Regions from separate parts of the Nocardia sp. NBC_00565 genome, predicted to be linked through region 2. Evidence: riboswitches for the same ligand, from Rfam matches in the RefSeq annotation. Region 2 holds a riboswitch; the other holds the start of a gene.

Region 1 (3,549 bases), 4.0 Mb from region 2:
GCCATCCCCGCTTCGATCGCCTCGATATCCGAAAGCCCTTGGCGGGCCGCGTATTCGCGGACATCGGCGGAGATCCGCATCGAGCAGAACTTCGGTCCGCACATGGAGCAGAAGTGCGCGGTCTTCGCGGGCTCGGCGGGCAGGGTTTCGTCGTGGTATTCGCGGGCGGTATCCGGATCCAGTGACAGCGCGAACTGGTCGCGCCAGCGGAATTCGAAGCGCGCCTTGGACAATTCGTTATCGCGGTCCTGGGCGTGCGGGTGGCCCTTGGCGAGATCGGCGGCGTGCGCGGCGATCTTGTAGGTGATCACGCCGACCTTGACGTCATCGCGGTTGGGCAGGCCCAGATGCTCCTTTGGCGTGACGTAGCACAGCATCGCGGTGCCCGCCTGCGCGATGATCGCCGCACCGATGGCCGAGGTGATGTGGTCGTAGGCGGGCGCGATATCGGTGGCGAGCGGGCCGAGGGTATAGAACGGCGCCTCCTCGCACAGCTCCTCTTCCAGCCGCACGTTCTCCACGATCTTGTGCATCGGCACGTGGCCGGGACCCTCGATCATCACCTGCACACCATGGGATTTCGCGACCTTCGTCAGTTCGCCGAGGGTGCGCAGTTCGGCGAACTGGGCCTCGTCGTTGGCATCGGCGATAGAGCCGGGACGCAGACCGTCACCGAGGGAGAAGGTGACGTCGTAGCGCGCGAGGATCTCGCAGAGTTCGGCGAAGTTGGTGTACAGGAACGACTCCTGATGATGCGCCAAACACCATGCGGCCATGATGGATCCGCCGCGCGAGACGATGCCGGTGACCCGCTTGGCGGTGAGCGGCACGTACCGCAGCAGCACACCCGCGTGCACGGTCATGTAGTCGACGCCCTGCTCGCACTGCTCGATCACGGTGTCGCGGTAGATCTCCCAGGTGAGCGCCGTCGGATCGCCGTTCACCTTCTCCAACGCCTGGTATATCGGCACGGTGCCGACCGGGACGGGGGAGTTGCGCAGGATCCATTCGCGCGTCTCGTGGATGTTCTTGCCGGTGGACAGATCCATGATGGTGTCCGCGCCCCAGCGGGTGGCCCACACCATCTTCTCCACCTCCTCCGCGATCGAGGAGGAGACGGCCGAATTGCCGATATTGGCGTTGATCTTCACCAGGAACTTCTTGCCGATAATGGTCGGCTCCAGCTCCGGATGCTTGTGGTTGGCCGGAATCACCGCCCGGCCCGCCGCGACCTCCGCGCGCACGACCTCTGCGGTCACGCCCTCGCGCGCGGCGATGAAGCGCATCTCGGGGGTGATGATGCCCTGGCGCGCCCAGGCCAGCTGGGTCGGCGGACCGGCCACCTCGGGCCTGGGCCAGCCGTCGCGCAGCTTCGGTAGACCCACCTCCAGATCGATGCCGGCCGCGTCATCGGTGTACGGGCCCGAGGTGTCGTAGACGTCGAAGTGCTCCCCATTGGTCAGGTTGATCCGACGCACCGGAATGCGCAGGTCATCGACCTCTTGGTAATGCTTGACGCTGCCTTCGATCGGACCGGTGGTCACGGAATCGACAGGTGTGCCCATGAATTTCCTTCCCTACGCCGGCATTACCCGGTCAGGTTCATACGGTCGACGGCCCTGACGCCCGAAATGGGCTAGCCGTCCTCTCAGCCCGCTGGTGCGAGCCCCCGTGGGTGTGTGAAATTTTCCAGCCCGACGATACCTTTCCATGTCCGCGCCCTGCCCGGCGATCGGAGGAACATCCAGCGAAGCGCCCGCCGCCCGCTACCCCACCGGTAGATTCCACAACGTGAAATTCACCCTGGAGGTAGACCTGGATGCCCTGCCAGACGGCGTGAAAGCCCCCGCCGACCTCGCCGACGAACTCGGCCGCATCCTCCGCTACTGGGGCGGCAATATGAAGCACTACCAACTGATCGAGGGTGACGCCTCCCCCATCTACAACTCCGGCTACCACGAAGTCGGCTCCTGGCAGATCACCTGACCCGGATACCCGAACTCGGTCAGTCGACTTTGCCGTCAAAGGCGTCTTGCATGGCTTGGAGGTTGATTTTCTTCATGCCGAGCATGGCCTTCATGGCGCGGTTGGCGGCGGCGCGGTCGGGACTGCTGACGAGGGCGTCGGCTTCGGCGGGCCAGATTTGCCAGGGGATGCCGTATTTGTCGTTGAGCCAACCGCACTCGATTTCCTGGCCGCCGTCGGCGGTGAGCGCCGTCCAGAGGCGGTCGACCTCGTCCTGACTGTCGCAGTTGACCAGCAGGGACATGGCGTGTGTGTAGTGATAGTCGCCGCCGCCGTTGATGGCGGTGAACTTTTGACCTGCGATCTCGAAGTCGACGAGCATAACGAGTCCGGCCTCCCGCGGCCCGGCCTCGCTATAAGGCGTGATGTTGATGATCTTCGCGTCCTCGAAGAGGGAGCAGTAGAACTTGGCGGCCTGCTCGGCCTCGGTGTCGTACCAGAGGTTAGTGACGATCTTCTGCATGATGGTCCTCCCGACCGGAGTGCTGGTACCTGCACTAATGCAGACGCGGTGGCAGACCGGAATTCATCGCCGACGAGAAGCTCGTCTCTGACCGGTCCGGTTCTGGTCGGGGGACGAGCACCCGGGTAGTCAGCGTTCGCGGGGGCCGATGGGGAAGCCCAGGGCGCCGAAGGTGGCGTTCAGGTTGATTTCTATTTGGGTTAGTAGGGCGTTGAAGTCGGCCAGCATGGAGACGATGTCGTCGGTGCGGCAGCCGAGTTGGTTCGGGGCGTTGGGGGCCAGGCGGGTCTTCAGCCAGTTGAAGGTGTCGGCCATGCCGAGGGAGGGCAGGGTCAGGTGTTCGCTGAGGTGGTCGCGTTTGTAGACGATCGACGCGCCGTCCGCGCACCACTGCTGGGTCAGGCGATCGGTGGTCCAGATCGGGACGGCCTCGTCGAGGACGCCCTGGTAGACGAACAGTGGCGCGGTCGGCGTGTGCTTGCCGAGCACCGTCGCGTCGAAGACCTCCCGGATCTGCGGTAGCGCGAGGTACTGCGCGATCGGAATCGTCAGTATCCGTTGGTAGTCGGTGAACATCTGGGTCAGTGCGTTGCGCGGCAGGCACTGCGAGTTGGTTTGGTTCATCAGCGCCTTGCCCTCGGGCGTCAGGTACTGATCGCTCGTCTCGCGGAACTTCGGGTAGGCGTTGTAGAGCGAGGAGATGCCGATGCCGATGAGGCTGGAGAACATCGATCCGTTGACGTGCAGCAGGGATTCGACATCCGAGACGGGAGCGCCCAGCGCCGCCCCCTGCACATGCAGCTCGGGCGCGTAGCTCGGCTGCAGCTGCGCGGCCCAACCGGTGCCCATCCCACCGCCGGAGTAGCCCCACATCGCCACCGGCGTATTCGCGCCGTCCAGGCCCAGCGGTTCGAAGCGCTCGGCGGCCCGAATGCCGTCCAGCGTCATATATCCCGGCTCCTCGGCCACCGCGAGATGCCCATTGAGACCCTCGTAGTCCGGCACCGAGATCGCCCAGCCCTGACTGATCAGTGCCGCGATCGCGATCAACTCGCTCTGTG
Region 2 (3,549 bases):
ACCAGTAGGACGGTGCGCCGATCGGAAACTCACCGATGCCGGCGAATGGGTTGCCCCGGATCTCGGAACGGGCACTGCAAACTCGAACGATGCCCGCAACCGCGCGGATCGCCACAGTAAACTCCAGTAAATGAACGCGGCCCTGCCGACTGTCGGAGTGGAAGAGGAGTTCCTGCTGGCCGATCCCGCCAGTGGCGCGCCGGCCCCGAGAAATGTCGAAGTCGCCGCGGCGGCGGCCGAGGTCGGGATCGATCTGCAGTTGGAGTTGACGCGCTGTCAGATCGAGACCAATACCGAAGTCCATACCAAGACCTCGGAATTGCTCGATGACCTGCGCCGATTGCGCACGGGCGTGGCGAGTTGCGCGGAAAAGCACGGTGCGCGGCTGCTCGCGGTGGGGGTGCCGCCTGCGGTGCAGGACGAGTTCCCGGTCACCGATACCCCGCGCTATCAGCGCATCGAACGCAATTTCGGCATGCTGGCCCATGAGCAGGGACTGTGCGGCTGCCACGTCCATGTGGGGGTGCCCGCGCGCGACGTCGCGGTGCGGGTGGGGAATTATCTGCGGCCGTGGTTGCCGGTGTTGTTGTCGTTGACAGCCAATTCGCCGGTGTATCGCGCCACCGATACCGGATACGCCAGTTGGCGCAGCATCATGTGGCGGCGGTGGCCGAGCGCCGGGCCGCCACCTTTCTTCGCATCCATCGCGGATTACGACGATATGGTCGAGATGATGCTGGCCAGCGGCAGCATCCTGGATACGGCGATGGTGTATTGGGATGTGCGGCCCTCAGCGTCGTTCCCGACCGTCGAGGTGCGCGTCAGCGATGTGCCCGCGACCGTCGAGGAAACCGCGTTGCTGGCCACACTCATCCGCGCCGCGGTCGCGATGGCGCTCGAGGAGAGGCGGCCCGCGCCCCCGGTGCCGGCGGAGGTGTTGCGTGCCGCGTATTGGAAGGCCGCGCGGTCCGGCCTGGACGGTGACGGCCTCGACACCCGCACCGGACGCACTGTGCCCGCCCGCATATTGCTCGACCAGTTGATCGACTATGTAACCCCGGCGCTCGAGCAGTCGGGCGATCAGGAGTTCGTCGCCGCGGCGGTCGCGGCAGTCGCGGCGCGCGGCAACGGCGCCCGACGACAGCGCGCCGCCTTGCGCGCGCACAACGACGTCACCGAGGTCATCGATGAGCTCGCCGCCGCTACTCTCGAAGGCTGCTATTGACCGGCGGGCGGCAAGCCGAAGACGGGGCGCGGTCCACCGTCACGGACAGCTTGAACCGCGACGAGCGCCAATAGCGTCGCGCCGTCACCGAACTCATTGCGGCCTCCCACCCGAGACGTTCTACTACATAGCGTAGTTGATACGTCCGTCGGGCAAAAGGGTCAGCCGATGACGGAGTTCATGATGGTGCCCGCACTGGTCGCGATGACACCGCCGATCATCCCTCCGGCGATCATCTTCGGTGACTCCAGCGTGCCGCCGTTCCACTTCTCCCAGGCGAACCGGCCACCCGCGTAGGTGATGCCGCAAACGCCCGACAGCAGCACCAGCCAGGTCAGATATCTGACCATCTGGAGGATCTTGTCCGAGGCGGGCGGCGCCTCGGGAGTCGGGTTGCCGATTTGGGCCAGTACGGTCTCGTGCAAGGCGATCAGGATCATGGGCGCGCTCATTCCAGGTCGATGCGGACGAGAATGGCAGATAACCGAGCGATAACCAGATCGGTACCCGACAGTATGGGCGGCGGATGCGATTTTCGTGGGGCGTCCGCGGAACCTGTCTGTTATGTCCGATGGCCGCACCGCGCGCAGCGGGTGTACTATTCGCCCGAACGACCCACGCGGGAGCTCGGGCACGGCCGGGCTGAGAGGGCGGACCCCACGTTTCGCCGACCGCATGAACCTGTCCGGGTAATGCCGGCGTAGGGAGAGCGGTACCGGGATGTCTGCACCCACCCTTGATCGACGTGAAGCTCCGCTGACCCTGGACCAGCCCGCACCCAAAGTGCTGTCGTTCTGGGATCAGAGTGCGTTCTGGGCGAACCTCGGGGTCAGCTTGTTCGCGTTCTCCGGCGCGTACACGGTGCTGGCGCCCAATACCGACGGCGCGGCGCAGATCTCCATCGCCGCGGGCATTCTCGCGATGATCATCGGGACGGTAGTCGGCGGTCTCATGCTCGGACTGGCCGCGATACCGGGAACCGAGACCGGCAAACCCGCGATGATGCTGCTGCGCGGGCTATTCGGCGCAAAGCTCAGCTATCTGCCGACGGTGCTCAATATCGCGCAGCTGATCGGCTGGGGCACCTTCGAGCTGATCGTCATCGGCAACGCGGCCGAAGAGCTGTTCGACGGTGGACCGCACTGGGTCTATGTGGTCGCCGCGGGTGTGCTGACGACCGTGTTGACGATCTGGCCGCTCGGTTCGGTGCGGATGCTGCGGCGGTTCGTGACCGTCGGCGTGGTGATCGCCCTGATCTGGTTCTATCTCCAGTTCATTCGCGAGGGTCTGCCCGATCTCACCACCAACCCGGGCCCCAAGAGCAGTGGACCGTTCGGTGTCGATTGGAATCTGTTCTGGGTCGCCACCGATGCGGCACTGGCGGTTTCGATCTCGTGGGTGCCGGTGGCCGCGGACTACACCCGGCACTCGCGCAGTACCCGCGCGGCATTCGGCGCGGCGAGTGGGGCGTATGCGTTCACCCAGATCATCGCGTACGTGTTGGGGCTGTTCGCGTTGGCGCTCGCCTCCGGTGACGGCGGGGTGTACTCGCCGTTCCTGACGGTCAGCCTGGGTGCGGTGTTCTTCTTCATCTTCGTATTCCGTGAGGCCGACCAGTCTTTCGCGAATGTCTACTCGACCGCGGTGTCGATCCAGAACCTCGCGCCGCGGGTCGATCGCCGGGTGTTGTCGGTCGGTCTCGGTGTGCTGATCACGTTGCTGGCGCTGCGGCTGAATATGGAGAACTACTTCGGCTTCCTCGGCCTGATCGGCTCGGTGTTCGTGCCGCTGCTCGGCGTGCTCGTCGCGGACTTCTTCCTGCGCGCGAAGGGGCAGTGGAATACCTCGATCGACGCGCCCTCGCGGTGGGGCATGGTTTTCGCGTGGCTGGTGGGGCTTTCGGTATACCAGCTGATCAACCCGGGCGATGCTGGCGTGTGGACCGACTTCTGGGTGCATGCGCAGGAGAAGCTGCACTTCACCAAGCAGGCTTGGATGAGTGCGTCGCTGCTGTCGTTCGTCGCGGCGGTCGCGGTTGCCTGGATCGTCGGGCGGATCTCGCTGCGCAAGACCGGGGCTAGCACCTCGTAGACCCGCCGAAGTCGGCTGTGCGACACCGGCGACGCGCACCTGCCCCGGGCCGGGGTGCTGTCACAGACGCAATGATCGCCCCATCCAGGTTGCACATTGTCCGAGGCGATCACTGGGTATGCGGGAACCCTGCAGCGGGGTTTGGTGTCCGCACGGTCAGTTCACGCGACACGAACCGGGGCATTTGCCATTCTCAGGTGATCGCGAGCAATTCGCCGACAAGTGTTGGGGCA

The links. Region 2 has a riboswitch for thiamine pyrophosphate ahead of OG874_RS14290 (purine-cytosine permease family protein). Riboswitches for the same ligand answer to the same signal wherever they lie in the genome.
Region 1: it holds a riboswitch for thiamine pyrophosphate, as region 2 does, so the genes downstream of both, thiC (phosphomethylpyrimidine synthase ThiC) here and OG874_RS14290 (purine-cytosine permease family protein) in region 2, are expected to answer to the same signal.

Annotation. Positions count from the first base shown of each region.
Region 1 covers NZ_CP107785.1:6,979,987-6,983,535, reverse strand. The annotation lists gene thiC (phosphomethylpyrimidine synthase ThiC) at 1-1,565, opposite strand, end outside; TPP riboswitch at 1,558-1,683, opposite strand; gene OG874_RS32115 (hypothetical protein) at 1,792-1,986, shown strand; gene OG874_RS32110 (VOC family protein) at 2,006-2,488, opposite strand; gene OG874_RS32105 (lipase family protein) at 2,618-3,549, opposite strand, start outside.
Region 2 covers NZ_CP107785.1:2,979,776-2,983,324, forward strand. The annotation lists gene OG874_RS14280 (carboxylate-amine ligase) at 131-1,225, shown strand; gene OG874_RS14285 (hypothetical protein) at 1,387-1,665, opposite strand; TPP riboswitch at 1,835-1,949, shown strand; gene OG874_RS14290 (purine-cytosine permease family protein) at 1,946-3,316, shown strand.